2 regions of the Peribacillus sp. NPDC097284 genome follow, and region 1 is predicted to be linked to the other one. Evidence: riboswitches for the same ligand, from Rfam matches in the RefSeq annotation. Region 1 holds a riboswitch; the other holds the start of a gene.
What was found. A riboswitch is a leader RNA that binds a small molecule or an ion and turns the genes downstream of it on or off. The one in region 1 is predicted to bind preQ1.

Region 1 (8,510 bases):
CGAGTTTTAGACAAATCCCCGTTATCATCATTGCGGCAAACTTTCTTCTTCCATATAAGATTACCCATCTTGAAAGACCGTGAGCGACAATGAAATAAGTTAAGATACTTACTATAATAATAACCAGCATGACTTGCCATTGATCAAAAACTAATGCCAAATAACCTGGCACGATAAGTCCGGCGGGCACAACACCCGTTTTTTCTGAAAAAATAAGGCTCAGTGTTACCCCTAGTACTAGGGCTACGTATAAATCCGATCCAAACATTAAGGTTCCTCCTACTTAACTCGCTTTTTGCTTCGTTTTAGTTTTCATGATTGCGTCAATTAAGGGTTCTGCTGCTCCGTGAATGTTACCGACCCCATAAACGATTCGGTTTTTCATGACTGGGCGCAGTTTGGCAACGATTTCTTCCGTTGACCATTCTTCTAAATCCCAATACTCTACTGTATCCAATTTTCCTTGCTCAAATGCTTTCGTTATTGGTGAAGTAGTTTCACCGATGGCAATGACGATTTCGGACTTTATGTAAGGCAATACATCTCTTGCAAATTGCTCTGTACGGTCCACACGGTCAGGACGGCAGTTCATGATTACGATAGGAGCTTCCGTGCTGTATCCGAAGGTACTTACCCTGTCCCAAATATTCAATGTAGATGACGCATCATTGGCGGCAAATCCATTAACGAAGAAAGTCGGTTGCCTAGCATCTCCAAATTTAGTGATACGCATGGCCCCTGGGTCTGGATGTGCATTTAACATGCCACGGAATGCCGTTTTCTCATCGATACCCAATGCTTCTGCAACAGCCAAGGCAAGGGAGGCGTTATCAGGGAATACCATATAGTCGAATTCACGTAGAAATTCTTCTGAGATCCTTGAGTTATCGGCTACGATTACCTTCGTATTACGTTGTTTGGCAATTTCTTTGTAATATTCTAAATGTTCGCCCTCGATGGTTATTAAATGCCCATTGTAGGGTATGGTTGCAGTGAATGCTTCTGCAACTTGATCCAATGTTGGTCCCATGACATCCATGTGATCTTCAAGAACGTTTACGATAACCCCAATGTTGGCCTGGATCATTTTATTTTGGAAGATTAGTTGATAGTCAGGCTGCACGGCCATGCACTCACAAACTAATGCTTCAGTTCCTAAGTCAGCTACTTCTTTAACTACGCGACGTTGTTCCCCGATATTCGGTCCTTCTGGACGACGTATGATCGGTTTTTCTTTGTCCGTAAACCAATAAATCATTCTTGCGGAAGTTCCGGTTGTTTTTCCTATTGTCTTGTACTCCGCTTCCTTGATCACACCTGTAATCAGACGTGTTACAGTGGATTTCCCTCGGATCCCATTTACGTTGACACGTACGGGAATGGAGTCGAGACGCTTTTGATGGCGTTTTTGTTCGACTATGCCATAGCCAAGCAAAAATAATGCACAAATAAATATCGGTGCCATTTTTTAACCTCTCTTTTTTTATATATTTGATTTACTGAATACACACTACATGATTTTAAACTTATTAAGCAAGGGTCGTTTTTCTATAGCAAGATAGCTTATTTTGATAATTTCCAAATTAAACTATAAATGAGTGTAATAGTAACTAATGGCTATAATATTCATGTAAGGACAAATACTCTATGGATTCCCCATTTCATGATGATTCTATTATGAGATGGAGAATAAAAAATAATTTTTATAGGATAATGAATTCTTTTTATAAGGATAAAAACCCAATTCCTAGTATCTACTGTAGGAGTTTAATGTAGACGATCCTTCCTGTTTTATAATTGTTTATACCTATTTGTGCGTTTATTTTCTAATCTACTAGTTTGTTTTTTCTTTATTCCTGTATTTTGATTCTAATGACTCATTTAGTGCTACTTTTTTGGGATTGGATAAAGATGAGTAAAATCACCCCCCATATTTTTTGGGTTTTTTTAATATGAAATACCCGAGGGGCTATGAGGTGACATCAATAAATTGTCAAAATCCTTCTCTTAAAAGTTTTTGGAAATGAGGGTTTTTAAAAAAAAGACTAGTTTCTTCTATTAATATAGTGTTAATAGTAGAACTAAAAAAAACCCAGAATAAATTCTGAGTTTTTAGAGTATTTTTACATTCATTTATAATAAGGGATCAAATGAAATATTATTTATAGATGAGAGTAATTTTTGTAAATTCATAGTCTCGAATCAATTTTAAGATGATGCTATCTTTAGCTAGATTTTATTCTATTTAAAAGCTCAGTATGTGAGTCCTTTTTACCGCCATCTATAACATAAAGCATAGGGGCTAATCTTCTGTTTCCTTTATCGGCAGAATTCATCTTCAAGTAATTTTCGTATTCGTTGCGAAAGAATTCGTCTTGGGCTTTCCCTTCGTTTAACTTTGCTATGAATTTGAAAAATCGTTTCATATGAATTCCTCCTTGTTTGGTTAAAAAGTATTAGGTTAATAGTAACATACTTTAGGTGGAAATTAACCACTTATTATAAAATAGGAAATAAAAAATAGTAAAGGTGATTATATAGACTTAGTTCTCTGGATTTGGAATACGATATTGATGTAAGGTCATCTCGTCTGTTTAGAGAGTCTCCTGTTGATCGGGTTTCGAATGAGAGTAATTAAGAGTTGGTTCAAATGCTTTTTAAAAGTGTGCTGACACTTCTAGAGAGGAAGTAGTTATTCTACTATTTACTGATGTAAATATTACTGGAGTAATATTAATTATACATTGAATATTCAGAAAATAATAGTGTGAGTTGAATTATTTCTCTCTGTATAAGATTCATGGTGAATTTTTTATTATAGTTTGTTTTGTGTTGTTATTAGTTTATTCCCCGTATTCACTATATTGAAACAATTTTAATGAAGAGGATATATTTGTTATTAACTTCATAGGAATAGCTAAATGCATGCAAGGAAAAGCTTCCCACAAGGTAGGTGTGGGAAGCGGCTTTCATCATAATTGAAATCTTTTAACCTGGTCTGTTAACTGTTCTGCCGATGATGCAAGTTCACTGGCGTGATTGGTGATTTCATCCATTGAAGAGCTGGATTGCTGTGCTGAAGCAGATACTTGTTCAATGCCTGCTGCTGACTCTTCGGAAACGGCTGCAATGTCTTCGACGGCCTGGTTGATTTTTATGCTATTGGTAGAGATATAGTGTAAGTCATTGGTTATGTGTTGTAATTTTGTGCTCATGGCTCCCACTGAATGATTGATGGTTTCAAAGGTTTGGCCGGTAATGGTAATTTGTTGGGTGCCTTCATCTACTTGTGTATATCCATCTTCCAAGGAGTGAACGACGGTTTTAGAACCTGTTTGAATGGCTGTAACAATTCCAGTAATGTCACCCACAGAATCTGTAACTTGTTCCGCGAGTTTCCGAACTTCTTCGGCGACGACGGCAAATCCTTTTCCATGTTCGCCGGCGCGTGCCGCCTCAATGGCTGCGTTTAAAGCGAGTAAGTTGGTTTGATTGGAAATGTCCTGTATGACCTGAACGAGCTTTGAAATTTCCTGGGATTGTGAATCAAGGCCTTTTACCTCATCGACTGCCTGTTTCACAATCCTATCAATCGTTTGCATTTGTTGTACGGATTTGTGCATCATGGTTGTTCCTTCTTTTGTTAAGGACAGGATCTCGGTGGAGGTTTGGGAAATTTCTTCTCCTTCACTGTGTGCCTTTTGGATCTTTCCTGAGAATTCTTCCACCATACGGACGATTTCCGTTGCTTGGTTGGCTTGTGACTCAGAGCCTTCTGACAGCTCGTACATAGTGGTTGCAATTTGACTGCTTCCTTGTTGCACTTCATTTGCCGATTGGGTCAGCTCTTCGCTTTTGCTTGTAACGGATTCGGATACATTCAGCATGTTTTCAATGATATTGCGAAGGTTTCTCTGCATCTCGTTTGTGGAAAACGTCAATTCCCCGAGTTCATCGTTTGATGTCTGCTTAAGTGGTGCATGGTTCAGTTCACCTTTTTCCATTAGCTTCATCCTGTCTCGGATCCTTAGGATCGGTTTGGTAATGAGGTTGGCTGTCACAAGGGCAAGGCCAATTCCTGCTATGACTGTAATGATGGATAAAATGATACTCGTCGTTTTAACGGATTTTCCACTGCTGATGACGGTCTCTCCGGAAGTGACGATCAGTTTTTCGCGCTCGGAAGCGAGCTCTTTGAAGCCATCCATTATTTCCGTGCTTATGGGCGCTACTTCATTCAGCAATATTTCTTTCGCCTGTTTTTCATCTCCTTGCTCATACTGGGTAAAGACGCGTTCTTCAATCATGGTTCTCCAATCAATGCTTGTTTCAATGATTTCTTTCGTTCTCTCAGAGTCGGATAAGGCTAATAGCTCTTCTTGTATGTGTTTGCTTTCTTCGGTATAAGCTAGGAAATCCTCTTTATATTGTTCATCTCCAAATAGGATATACCCTCTAACAAATGCCATTCTTTGCGAAAGGTTATAGAGTAATTGTTCATCTTTAATAAGAAGAGGCAATTCATGGTCGATGATATCTCTAGAATGTTTAAGAGACTTATTGCTGCTGTAAATACTATAGGCTCCTAATATGATGCATAAAGATATGACTAGCATAAATGCTAACAATACCTTTGTTTTAATCTTTTTCAAGTGTACGGCCCCTTTTTCGGTAGATTAGTTTACCTTCTGTTTATCGGAAATGGGGACCGATATTTAAAGAGAAAAGGGGAAATTGGGCTGAAAAGACAGGGAATCTCTTTGTTTTTATGGAATATATTGATATGATTCCATATATTGCGTTATGATTATAGAGAAAAGATTATAAGCCGCTTTAGGCGGAAGAGGTTCTAGCTACCCTCTCAAAAAAACTAAGGAAAAGCAGCACTCTATTCTTAGGGTGCTGCTTTTTTCCGTAAAAAAGGAGTTTTTCATAATGTTGAAGAAAGAAAAGGCAGTAGTGGTGTTTAGTGGGGGACAAGACAGTACGACGTGTTTATTCTGGGCCATGAAGCATTTTTCGGAAGTGGAGGCAGTGACGTTTGATTATAATCAGCGTCATAGCTTGGAAATTGATTGTGCGCGGAATATTGCAAAGGAACTGGACATCCCCCATCATGTTTTGGATATGTCGTTGTTGAACCAGTTGGCGCCGAACGCGTTGACGAGAAGTGACATTGCTGTGGCGGACGGGGAAGAAGGGGAGTTACCGTCTACATTCGTATCGGGAAGGAATTTACTGTTCTTGTCATTCGCAGGAGTGCTTGCAAGCCAAATTGGGGCGAAGCATATTGTAACCGGTGTTTGTGAGACGGACTTTAGCGGATATCCAGACTGCCGGGATGTGTTCATTAAATCGTTGAATGTCACTTTGAATCTCTCAATGGATCAGTCTTTTGTTATAGATACGCCGCTTATGTGGCTGAATAAAGAAGAAACATGGGAAATGGCAGATCAACTGGGTGCCTTTGATTTCGTTCGTGAAAAGACGCTGACTTGTTATAACGGAATCATAGCAGATGGCTGTGGGGAGTGTCCGGCATGCAAGCTTCGAAAAAAGGGTCTGGATGACTATGTGATTAGACGGCAGGTGAACCTATAATGTATGGGTTCAAGATTGTCGATAAGCTTCAAAAAATAGAACAGGACATTCATCGTAATCAATTGAACTATCATCAAAGACGGGTGCTCGTGAGCAAGGAATTCACGTTTGATGCAGCTCATCATCTTCATGATTATGAAGGGAAATGCAAGAATCTGCATGGCCATACGTATAAAGTCATTTTTGGCATAAGCGGCTATAATGATTCCCGTGGGTTGATGATCGACTTTGGCGACATCAAAGAAATCTGGAAAAAAGAAATCGACATTCATCTTGACCACCGCTATTTGAATGAAACGCTGCCACTTATGAATACAACAGCTGAAAATATCGTCGTCTGGATTTATGAAAAGATGGCTGATGCCCTGCAAAACAAGGACTATAAAGGGGCTAGGGTTGAATTTGTCCGTCTTTATGAAACGCCGACGAGTTATGCTGAAGCAAGACGGGAGTGGATGAACTGTGAGTAAGCTGCCCGTCATGGAAATCTTCGGGCCGACCATTCAAGGGGAAGGCATGGTCATCGGGCAAAAGACGATGTTCGTCCGGACAGCTGGGTGCGACTATTCATGTGCTTGGTGTGATTCCGCCTTCACTTGGGATGGGACAGGAAAGGAAGATATCGTCCAGATGACAGCTGAAGAAATATGGGAGGAGCTAAAACTCAAGGGAGGCAAGGGTTTCTCCTTCGTGACGATATCCGGGGGCAATCCCGGCCTCTTGAAGAATATGGCTGAGTTAATCACCCTTTTAAAAGAGAAGAACATCAGAATTGGCGTGGAGACACAAGGTAGCCGGTGGCAGGATTGGTTTCTCGATATTGATGAACTGACGATATCACCAAAACCGCCAAGTTCAAGGATGAAGACCGATTTTGAAGTGCTTGATGATATCCTATCCAAGCTTTCCAATAGAAGGGATGAAAATCAAATCTCTTTGAAGATTGTCGTATTTGATGAAGCTGATTATCAATATGCGAAGAATGTACATGCCCGCTATCCAGGCATTCCTTATTACCTGCAGGTAGGCAATGATGACAGCGTGACGACGGACGATCGGCAGCTGGTCAGTGAACTGTTGGGAAAATATGAACAGTTAATTAATCGGGTGATTGCCGATGACGAACTGAATGATGTGAAGGTGCTCCCCCAGCTGCATACGTATATCTGGGGAAATAAACGGGGCGTGTAAGGAAAAGGGTGGGGAAGTCATACTTTCTATTGAATGCCGTTTCTCTTCTATTATATGTTCTTTACATTTAGATACGTGAGGGGGTACTTTTAACCTTGATTTACCCCCGTATCCAAGATAAGATAAAAAAGGAAAAAAGATAATCCGCTTGAGGCGGAAGAGGTTCTAGCTACCCTCTCAAAAAAACTAAGGAGAACAGCACTCTTTCTTAGGGTGCTGTTTTTTCCTATAAAAGGAGATTGTAAGAAATGTTAAGAGTTCTATTGTATTTATTGTCCATTGTGACCGCGAATGTGGTCACAGCCGCATTTATGCCATTGCAATTTGGTATGTTCATCATCCCGATGGGGACATTGTTGATCGGAGGGACCTTCATCTTCCGTGATTTAGTTCAAAATAAATTTGGCAGGGCAAGGACTTATCTGTGCATTATCCTGGCATTACTTTTATCAGCCAGTGTATCATTCTTGTTAGGCGATACATTATTAATCGTATTTGCTTCCGCCCTTTCATTCGTGGTGGCTGAAACGGCAGATACGGAAATATATACTCGATTGAAGCTACCATTAAGTTGGAGGGTATTTTACTCAGGGGTAGTTGGAGGATTTTTCGATTCGGCAATATTTGTGGTGATTGGGCTTAGTCCACTGGGGGCGAACATCTTGCCGTGGTCCTCTGTACCTGCCGCGATTGTTGGTCAGATTATTGTCAAAACGGTCATTCAGTCAATGGGGGCCATTCTATTGGGGAAAATCCATGTAAGGCTTGAAAAGCGGATCAATAATGGAGGGAATGCGCTTGGTGGATGATACTAAAGAAGAAGATAAGTGCTATTGCTTGGAGGCTTTTCGCGAGAAATATGGTCCGCAAGTCCAGGGAGAATGCTTGAAGCTTTCTTGTGCCAACTACAGAAAGCATAACCTTGATAAGCTAGAATCGAGAGAATGCGAGTAAACAAAAAACCCGTTGTTAAACGGGTTTTCTTTTTTTATAGAAAATTAGATGCCTGTCCTATTCGAATCACTGCGAAGAGTCAAACAAGGTTATCGATAATAAGATTACGTACCTTTTTATTAACACGATGTACCTCGAAATATAAGGTACATCATTCCTGAACTAGAAAAAGGAAAATTTAGATTGCTAAATAAAACCAGTCATAGTAAAATGTCCTTCGGACCGCATCACTTGTCCTAATTAAGGCATAGGTACTATAATCGGGGTAATGGTGATTCTTTTAAATAGTTAATGATTTTATCAGAAATTTCAATATATACAACTTGAGGAAAAGGAGCAGATAGTATGAAAGTCATTGCACCTGAGTCATTCACATACAAAGGTGGAGAGAGAGCAGTTCTCTTACTTCACGGATTTACTGGAAGCACAGCAGATATGAAGAAGTTGGGTCGTTATCTCAATGACCGTGACTATACCTGCCACGCACCTCTATATAAAGGTCATGGATTGCCAGCTGAGGAACTCATCCATACAGGTCCAAAGGAATGGTGGAAAAACGTAGTGGATGGGTACCGTTTCCTTAAAGAAGAAGGGTACGAGGATATCGCCGTTGTCGGGATTTCCCTCGGTGGGGTCTTCTCTTTAAAAGTGGGAACGGAATTCCCTGTGAAAGGTGTCGTTTCCATGTGTGCCCCGATGAAAGGGAGAGACGTGAGTCGATTACATAATCGTATGATCAGTTATGCCAGGGCCTACAAAAAATT
Region 2 (8,510 bases), on a different contig from region 1:
ATCATTCTTCAACCCATTCACTGTATAATCCGCTCCTAGTTCTTTTGCCAGCTCAAGCTTATCATCTTGAATATCGACGGCAATGACATTGAATCCCATCGCCTTCGCATATTGAAGCGCAACATGCCCAAGTCCGCCAATACCATAGATTGCGACCCAGTCCCCTGGTTTTGCTTCTGAAACCTTAAGCGCTTTATACGTCGTCACACCTGCACAGAAAATTGGGGAGACCTCGGCAAAATCTAGCCCTTCCGGAACCTTGACAACATATTTTGCCGGTGCCTTACAATATTCCGCATATCCTCCGTCCACCGAATATCCTGCATTCAGTTGATCCAAGCAGAGCGTTTCACGGCCCGTCAAACAGTATTCACAGTCGCCACATGCCGAATAAAGCCATGGAATCCCTACTCGGTCACCGACTTTCAATGTTGTGACGCCCTCTGCTACCCTCTCGATAATCCCTACTCCTTCATGTCCAGGAATAAGCGGGAGCTTTGGCTTCACCGGCCAGTCGCCATGTGCTGCATGTAAATCCGTGTGACATACGCCACATGCCTTAATTTTAACTAAAATCTCACCATACTCTAAATCCGGAATCGGTACATCCTTTATTTCAAGCTCTTGTTTAAATTCATTGACGACCGCTGCCTTCATTGTTTTAACATCCTTCAATGTTTTCGATTCCACCGTACTTGTCCCCTGATTTACATTCATGATTCTATTCCTCCCTTAGGTCCGTGTTTTTCTCACTTCCACTTATTTATAATGCAAGTGCCATGCCAAACAGAAAAGTGCAATCAAGTTAGGTTCAAACATAAATCCTAGCCGAAAATTCGGCCCATTATGACAGAAATCCGGCTCAATGATGACGAAAACCAGTTCGTATATTGCTGGAAAAATGGTTCACCCTATAAAGAGGAGGTGTACAATGGACACATTTGAAGAAGCCTATGAATCCTACAAACAACAAGGAACGCCACAAGCGAACCAACAAGGTGGGAACGACAAAGAAGAAATTGTCGCCGTACGGAAGAATGAAGAGGATAATATCATCGCCATCAAGACAAATACCGGAAGGGAACTGGACTATCCCACCGCTCTTTCAGAAGCCAAGGCTGGTGCACTCGCAAACGTAGATGTCTTTCATAAATATGGTCGGGACATTTTGCGAAGTGAGCCTGATGGCATTAAAGAAAATAATCTGGATGAACTGCCTGAATTTTAAAGACCGAGAAAAGCTGCCTTCCATTCAGGCAGCTTTTTTCCGCAACAAAAAAAGAACCGCATACTAACAGGTTCTCCTAACGACTTCCTCAAGGTTTTCCGGGATATTGAAAATGGAGCAACCAGCACTCTCCCTTTTTCTCCAATCCTTCTATCTGTTTACCATTCATAATGATAGGACTCAGATATTTCCAGCAAGCGGCCACAGATTTCGACCACTTCTATGATTTCAATCCAAGACATATCCATCCCAAGTTCATTAGCATGCGAAATCTTATCCCGTAACTTCCTGATGGCATTGGCATCTTTCTTCCCTTTACTTTTGGATGGGATTTGAAAAAATGTTCTCAACTCTTTATCTTTATGAATAATGTCGAATTTATCGCTAATTTGTAGACATTCAATTAAATTAATCTCCTCATTTTTCTCCATTCTCCTTTCATATAATTCACTTGCCTTATGTAGACGATCCTCACTAATCATCGGATACCAGCTTTCACCCCCGAATCGATGCATGATAATATCACTAAGTCTCATTTCCAATAAAGTGATATAGCCAAAAATCAGCATCCTGATTGGTGGTTTTTGGAGGTCGGCATGCGTGATTAACTTTTTGATTGAATTATTCTCTAACACGAATACCCTCGTTTTCTTCTTAAAAATGCCTAACAATTGGATCAAGGGCGTTGAATCCGATACAAGTTCCCTTGGGGAAAAGAGCTTCATATAATCCGAAATGTTCCCTTCGCCAAGTTCATGTCTATCGATATAACCAACGATTTCCCCCTGGTCTTTCACGGCCAATGTATCAAAGTGTTTTTCCTCCATTACATTTTTGATATCAATGGCCGATTCATCTTTTCCACAAAACTCAAACTCTTGGGCTATGCTTCTGACCGTGATATTTTCCTCATATAGATTTTTAAGACTGTGATAACTACTATTATTGTTTTTGTACTCTACATTGGACATCCATGACCCTCCATCATTAGCATTCTATCCTAATTCATTAGAACCTAATAACTCCCCACTATCAGAAATAAGTCCACATGAAGTGGACTTTATTCCTTCATTCAAATGATATGTTTCTGCATATCTTCATTCACTTCTTGTTCCCAGTCCTTGCAAACATCTACCCAGTCCTTTGCTTTTGAGAATTGAAATAAATCCCCGAGTGAAAGTTCAATGGCTGAGTTCGCGCTCCCGCAAGCCGGGAAAACTGTCTCAAACCGTTTCATCGAAACATCCAAGTAAACATCCAGTTCATTTGCCAATCCAAATGGGCAGACACCCCCGATTGCATGTCCGGTCTGTTCAAGAACTTCTTCTGGAGATAACATCCTTGCCTTGAACCCAAACATTTTCCGGAATTTCTTATTATCGACTTTCGCATCTCCAGCGGCCACGACCAAAATTGCTTGGTCTCCTTCTCCCCTAAATGACAACGTTTTGGCAATGCGCGCGGGTATAACCCCGATTGTCTCCGCAGCTTGGTTTACTGTGGCACTAGATGTTTTGAATTCCATCACATCATGTTCCCTGTTCCATTGTTTAAAGTGGGCCCTAACACTCTCGATTGACATTTACTTTCATCCCTTTCCTTTAACTCTTTTTATGAATCGTACCATTCTTCACTATAGTAAAGCAAAATCTCTTTCCTTTATTCTAAATATTCAATATTTCGCATAAAATCTTGAAATTGACGAAAGAGGCCAAAATACGATACTATTAAACTTCGGGCAAAAGCCTAACGTGGTTCGTAACCATCCCACGATAAAAAACTAGGGAGAGAAAAATATGAATATTCGTACGCTCGCGATAAATGGTCTATTGGCTGCCATCTATATCGCTGTCTCATTCGTGCTTCAGCCGATTATGTTTGGGGTGCTTCAATTCCGCATTCCCGAAATGTTGAATCATCTTATTGTATTTAATAAGAAATATATATCCGGCATAGTCGTCGGTGTGTTCATATCGAACCTTTTCTTTTCACAGTTAGGGGCATATGACTTGATTTTTGGGGTCGGGCAATCTCTGATAGCCTTATTGCTTGTCATCTTTTCTTCCCGTTTCATAACGGGCATTAAGGGTCGAATGGCCATGACCATCATCATATTCACGGTTACGATGTTCCTAATAGCCATAGAATTGAATCTAGTCTTAGGATTGCCATTCTTAATAAGTTGGGCAACAACAGCAGCCGGGGAATTCCTCGTCCTACTGATCGGGGCACCCATCATTTATATGATGAATAAAAGAATTCAATTTGGAAAGTTGCTTTGAACTCACTGTGCATAAAGTAAAAGAACATTCTATATTCAAAGAGCTGTCTGCTACATGCAGCGGCTCTTTTTTTCAACCATACTCAAAAAAATTGATAAATGGTGGTGACTTTTTGCAGAAAAAAATACTGATGTTACTCGTCCTTCTGATTGTAGTAACATTCATCGGGCTAAATTCAGAATTATTCACGATGATTTGGAATAGCGACTTGGAATCCGTGATAGCCATATTGACAGAAAATCTCCTTCTTACCTTTGTAGTGACGTTCGTTTTGATGATCATTCAGAACTCCTTTACTGTCATCCCCCTGATTTTACTTTTAACAATTAATGTAACGATCTTTGGCTTTGCATTCGGGTATCTATGGAGTTGGTTAACAAGCGTGGTCGCGTCAGGAACCATTTTCTATGCTGCCAGGCACTGGTTCCAGTCATTGATTTTAAGAAAGATGGGTACCGACTCGCAGGATTCCGTCAAGGATCATGGGTTTATGTATGTCTTTACCGGTAGAATTTTCCCTTTCATACCGACAAGTTTAATAAACCTTGCAGCTGGAGTTAGTTCCGTCACCTTCAAAGATTTCTTAATGGCAACAGCATTAGGCAATCTCATCTACTTCTTCTTTCTCTCTTTAATTCCATATGGAATTCTTTCCGTAGAGATGAATCAATATACATTGATTGTACTCGGTTTCCTGCTCTTAACCTTTTTCCTTATCTACAAGCGCTTCAAGAAAAAAAAGAACCTATCACTCTTTAAGAAAAACAGGTAACCTTGCTGCCTGTTTTTTTGTGTGGAATCGTATATTTTCAGCCAATAGTTTGTTAAAATGTGTATGTATTTCAGCTTTGAAATGTCGGAGAATTCAGGGAGACCCATATGCCGAGACGTATCATATTAGTAATCTACATTCTTTCTGGAATGACCACATTACTTGTTTTCAATTACTATTTAATGAATTCCTTGAATACTAAAGAGGCGTTCCTTCAACTCCAGCGAGCAGAAGGGTTCATCTTTGTCCTATTAATCGGTTTGATTTTATTTCTCTACTTATCTAAAAGAGAAGAGTTCAAACAACTAAAAGAAGAAGAACAACTTCGAAGTACCCTTATTAACTCAATGGTAGACTTTGTGAATTTTAAGGATGGAGAAGGTAGATGGCTAGAATCGAATACGTTTGGACTTCAGTTATTCCAATTGGAGAATGTGGACTATAAAGGAAAAAAAGATAGCGAGCTTGCCGAGTACTCCCAATTCTACAGAGATTCATTGATTTACTGTGAAGATTCCGATCAAGAAACATGGGCAATGAAGAAGATTACGCGTTGTGAGGAGAATATTCCACTGCCAAACGGTCATTTTAAGACCTTCGATACCATCAAAGTCCCATTATTTCATGAAGATGGTTCACGAAAAGGGTTAGTAGTCATAGGTAGGGATATTTCAGAAAGAATTGCCGCGGAAAGTCAATTGCTTGCTAGTGAACAGCGTTATAAGTCTTTGTTTGATCACAACCCTTCCCCCATGTTAATGCTTGATTTGAAAGGAACCATCACAAACGTCAATCCAAGATTTGAAACCGTCACTGGATTCCGTAAAGGTGAAGTTCAAGGGGACCCTTTTATTGATTTGGATTTTTCCGCAGAAGCTAAAGAGCTCATCCAATCATCCTGTCAATATGTCGTGGAAAATCAGAAGGGGATTAAAAAAGGAAAAGATATAGCGCTTGTTACCAAATACGGGAATTCCATTTTACTTTCTTGTACTTTTGTTCCCATGTTAGTGGGCAAAGAATTAGCCGGTATCATTACGTATGCAAAAGACGTAACACAAATTCGTGAAACAGAAAGACGCTTACGAAAATCCGAGAAACTTTCGATCATCGGTGAACTTGCAGCAAGTGTTGCTCATGAAGTGCGCAACCCTTTAACGTCCTTAAAAGGGTTCGTTCAACTCCTGAAAAAAAACGACCAACCCCATGATCAATATTACACCATCATGCTTAGCGAATTAGACCGAATCAACTTAATCGTTAGCGAATTGCTTGTCCTAGCAAAGCCTCAGGAAATCATGTTCAGTCAAAATCAGATCGTAGAATTGATCGATGAAGTCAGAGCCTTGCTTCTTGTAGAAGCCGATTCTTCTTCCGCTCAAATTTCTATCGAGGTAAAAAACGATATACCGCTTATTTTATGCGAAGCAAACCAGCTGAAACAAGTATTCATCAACATGGTCAAAAATGCTCTGGAAGCAACAGCATCCCATATTTCGATAGAAATTGAGCATATTAACCATTCCATTTCCGTTACAATCAAGGATAATGGCTGTGGAATCGAGAAAGATCGCATGAAACATCTCGGGGAGCCCTTTTTTTCATCTAAAGAAAAAGGGACTGGGCTTGGACTGACCGTAAGTTGCCGAATTATCGAAGCGCACCAAGGAAAAGTACACTTTAGTAGCAAACTAAACCATGGTACCGAAGTTAAAATTGAATTGCCGATATATAAATAGGATAAGTACTTGTTTACTTGTCCTATTTTGTTGTGTTCGGGATATAAGTAAACGTCCCCATACACACGATTGAACCGGCCAAAATCACCTTCTCGCCTTTTTTATCTTTTTCAACGTACTCCCCCCTACATTTCCTGTAATATGGTAAGGTCAGAGTACCATGGTAAGCTTAATTATTTCTTAATGATGCATAATAGGAAATAGAATAATTAGCTTATAGATCAAGAAAATGTAGAGAGATTCTCTTCATTTTTTCACTGTTATTTCACATTTTCATTTTATACTAGTTCATAGAAGTACTAAGAAAGGTTGCTGGCACAACAAAATGAAGAATTACATATGGCTGTTCGTCAGTCTACTTGCCTTGTTTATCTTACCGGTAACGGCCTTTGGCCATGCATCCATTTTGAGCTCGAATCCTAGCCCAAATGAGAGCTTGGATACTATACCTGAAAAGATCAGCATTCAATTCAGTGAAACTATACAATCTTCCTTTCACTCACTTGCCATGTACAGCAAAGAGGGGAAGGAGATCCCACTTCAAGATATCCAAGTTTCAGGGAATACTCTTGAAGCTACATGGTCAAGCTCTTTCGATGAAGGGGTTTATATCATTAAATGGAGAGTGGTTTCTAGTGATGGTCACCCCATCAAAGGTACAATTCCCTTTCAATATGGGGAATCCAACATCCCATCCGATCAACTGATCGGCGAAGAACATGCAGGCTTTCCAAGTACAACACAAATAGTCCTGCAAAGCCTTCAATATCTTTGTTTTGCCGCTCTTACTGGTGCACTCTTTTTTTATTTATCATTGGTGAAACGCCCTACTCCTGATCAAATCAGCAATAGGGCCCGACGCTATATCTGGCTATCTTATACCGGACTGGCGATTTCCATTCTATTGAGTCTACCTTTAAAAGTTACGATTGACGCTGATGTAGGTTGGTGGCATGCTTTCAATGGCATCTACCTAAAAGAAGTATTACAGTCCACCCAATTCAGAAATATTTGGATGATAGAAATAGTGTTGCTAATTGCCTTACTTGTGGCAATTTTGGCTATATGGAGAAATTACTTCAACAAGGTTTCTCTCCTAACATCCTTTATCCTTATATCTGCCTTGATGGTTTGCAAGGCCTTAATCGGACATACCATGGATACAACTCATCAATACCTGGCTGTATCTATGGATTTTCTCCATGTAATGTCCATGGCATTATGGCTAGGCGGTTTATTGGCTATACTGATAATTCTTCCAAAGTCCTATAATCCGAAGCTGACTGATGTTGATAAAAAAACGTTTTATTGGTCAATCATACAGAAGTTTTCCTCATGGGCCGTTCTTTTTGTGATTGTCCTGATCGTCAGCGGACTTTACAGTAGTTTTCAACATGTCCCAACTCTTCATTCATTGCTAAATACGACATATGGACAATTATTACTCGGGAAAATCGGACTTATGTCCATCATGTTAGGGTTTGGGGCATTTCATTTACTCCGTGGGAAAAGAAAAACGAAGAAGCTGGGCCTCAGTACTGGAATAGAATTCAGCCTGGGAATCATCATTCTCCTTATTGCTGCTCTTTTAACAAATGTTCAGACAGCCAAGTCTTCTCCAGGTCCTGTAGAGAAAACGGAAATGACTGAAAATAATGATCAAGTAACTTTATCGGTGACCCCCAATGAAATCGGTGAGAACCTCATTCAAGTGGAATTAATAAATAATGAGGGCATCCCTTATACAGATATCGAACAGCTTACAGTGGTCATGGAGCCTTTAGATGAAGACACAGGGGAAGTAAAATTGCACCTTCAGGAAGAAGCAAAGGGTATATTCAAAACCAAGTCGCTTATAACCATGTCAGGAAAATGGAAGATTCAAGTTCATGGTTTAACGAAGGAACTCCACTCTATTGATGCGGATTTTGTAATAGTAGTAGGAAACTCATAATGAGAAGGGAAGAAATAAACATGAAAAATGGTACAAAGCTAATTATCGGTGCATTGGCATCTCTATTCCTCTTTGCTGGATCTGCAAATGCCCATGTCACGGTCAACCCAAGCTCTTCAGCACCTGAAGCTTGGGAAACCTATACACTGAAAGTTCCGGTTGAAAAAGAATCATCTACCACGAAGGTTGCCTTAAAGGTTCCTGAAGGCATCACCTTTTCAAGTTACCAACCAGTCCCCGATTGGAAAGTGACAACGGAAAAGGATAAAAAAGGACATGTAAAAACAGTAACCTGGGAAGCGACTGGTGATGGCATTGCTGCAGGCCAGTTCCAACAATTCACGTTCGTTGCCCAAAATCCAAAGGATGAGGCCGATATCGCTTGGGATGCATTTCAATACTATGCCGATGGGGAGATTGTCGAATGGAGTGGAGAGGAAGGTTCTGACCTACCACACTCCATAACAGAAATTACGGCAGCTTCCAAGAGCAATGAAGATTCATCAGTCCATGAACATGCCGAAGAAGGTGATCA

Region 2: another riboswitch for preQ1. It lies ahead of ACIQXU_RS11335 (QueT transporter family protein); the one in region 1 lies ahead of queC (7-cyano-7-deazaguanine synthase QueC).

What each region holds. Positions count from the first base shown of each region.
Region 1 covers NZ_JBIWCZ010000001.1:699,228-707,737, reverse strand. Annotated here, with positions in the region: gene pgsC (poly-gamma-glutamate biosynthesis protein PgsC) at 1-268, opposite strand, end outside; gene pgsB (poly-gamma-glutamate synthase PgsB) at 284-1,465, opposite strand; gene ACIQXU_RS03535 (hypothetical protein) at 2,226-2,426, opposite strand; gene ACIQXU_RS03530 (methyl-accepting chemotaxis protein) at 2,973-4,652, opposite strand; PreQ1 riboswitch class I at 4,838-4,880, shown strand; gene queC (7-cyano-7-deazaguanine synthase QueC) at 4,939-5,601, shown strand; gene queD (6-carboxytetrahydropterin synthase QueD) at 5,601-6,071, shown strand; gene queE (7-carboxy-7-deazaguanine synthase QueE) at 6,064-6,792, shown strand; PreQ1 riboswitch class I at 6,946-6,988, shown strand; gene ACIQXU_RS03510 (VUT family protein) at 7,041-7,601, shown strand; gene ACIQXU_RS03505 (alpha/beta hydrolase) at 8,092-8,510, shown strand, end outside.
Region 2 covers NZ_JBIWCZ010000004.1:291,471-299,980, forward strand. Annotated here, with positions in the region: gene adhP (alcohol dehydrogenase AdhP) at 1-657, opposite strand, end outside; gene ACIQXU_RS11320 (DUF3892 domain-containing protein) at 932-1,228, shown strand; gene ACIQXU_RS11325 (hypothetical protein) at 1,387-2,199, opposite strand; gene ACIQXU_RS11330 (YbaK/EbsC family protein) at 2,301-2,810, opposite strand; PreQ1 riboswitch class I at 2,974-3,018, shown strand; gene ACIQXU_RS11335 (QueT transporter family protein) at 3,025-3,510, shown strand; gene ACIQXU_RS11340 (TVP38/TMEM64 family protein) at 3,623-4,282, shown strand; gene ACIQXU_RS11345 (ATP-binding protein) at 4,390-6,021, shown strand; gene ACIQXU_RS11350 (copper resistance protein CopC) at 6,347-7,975, shown strand; gene ACIQXU_RS11355 (YcnI family copper-binding membrane protein) at 7,996-8,510, shown strand, end outside.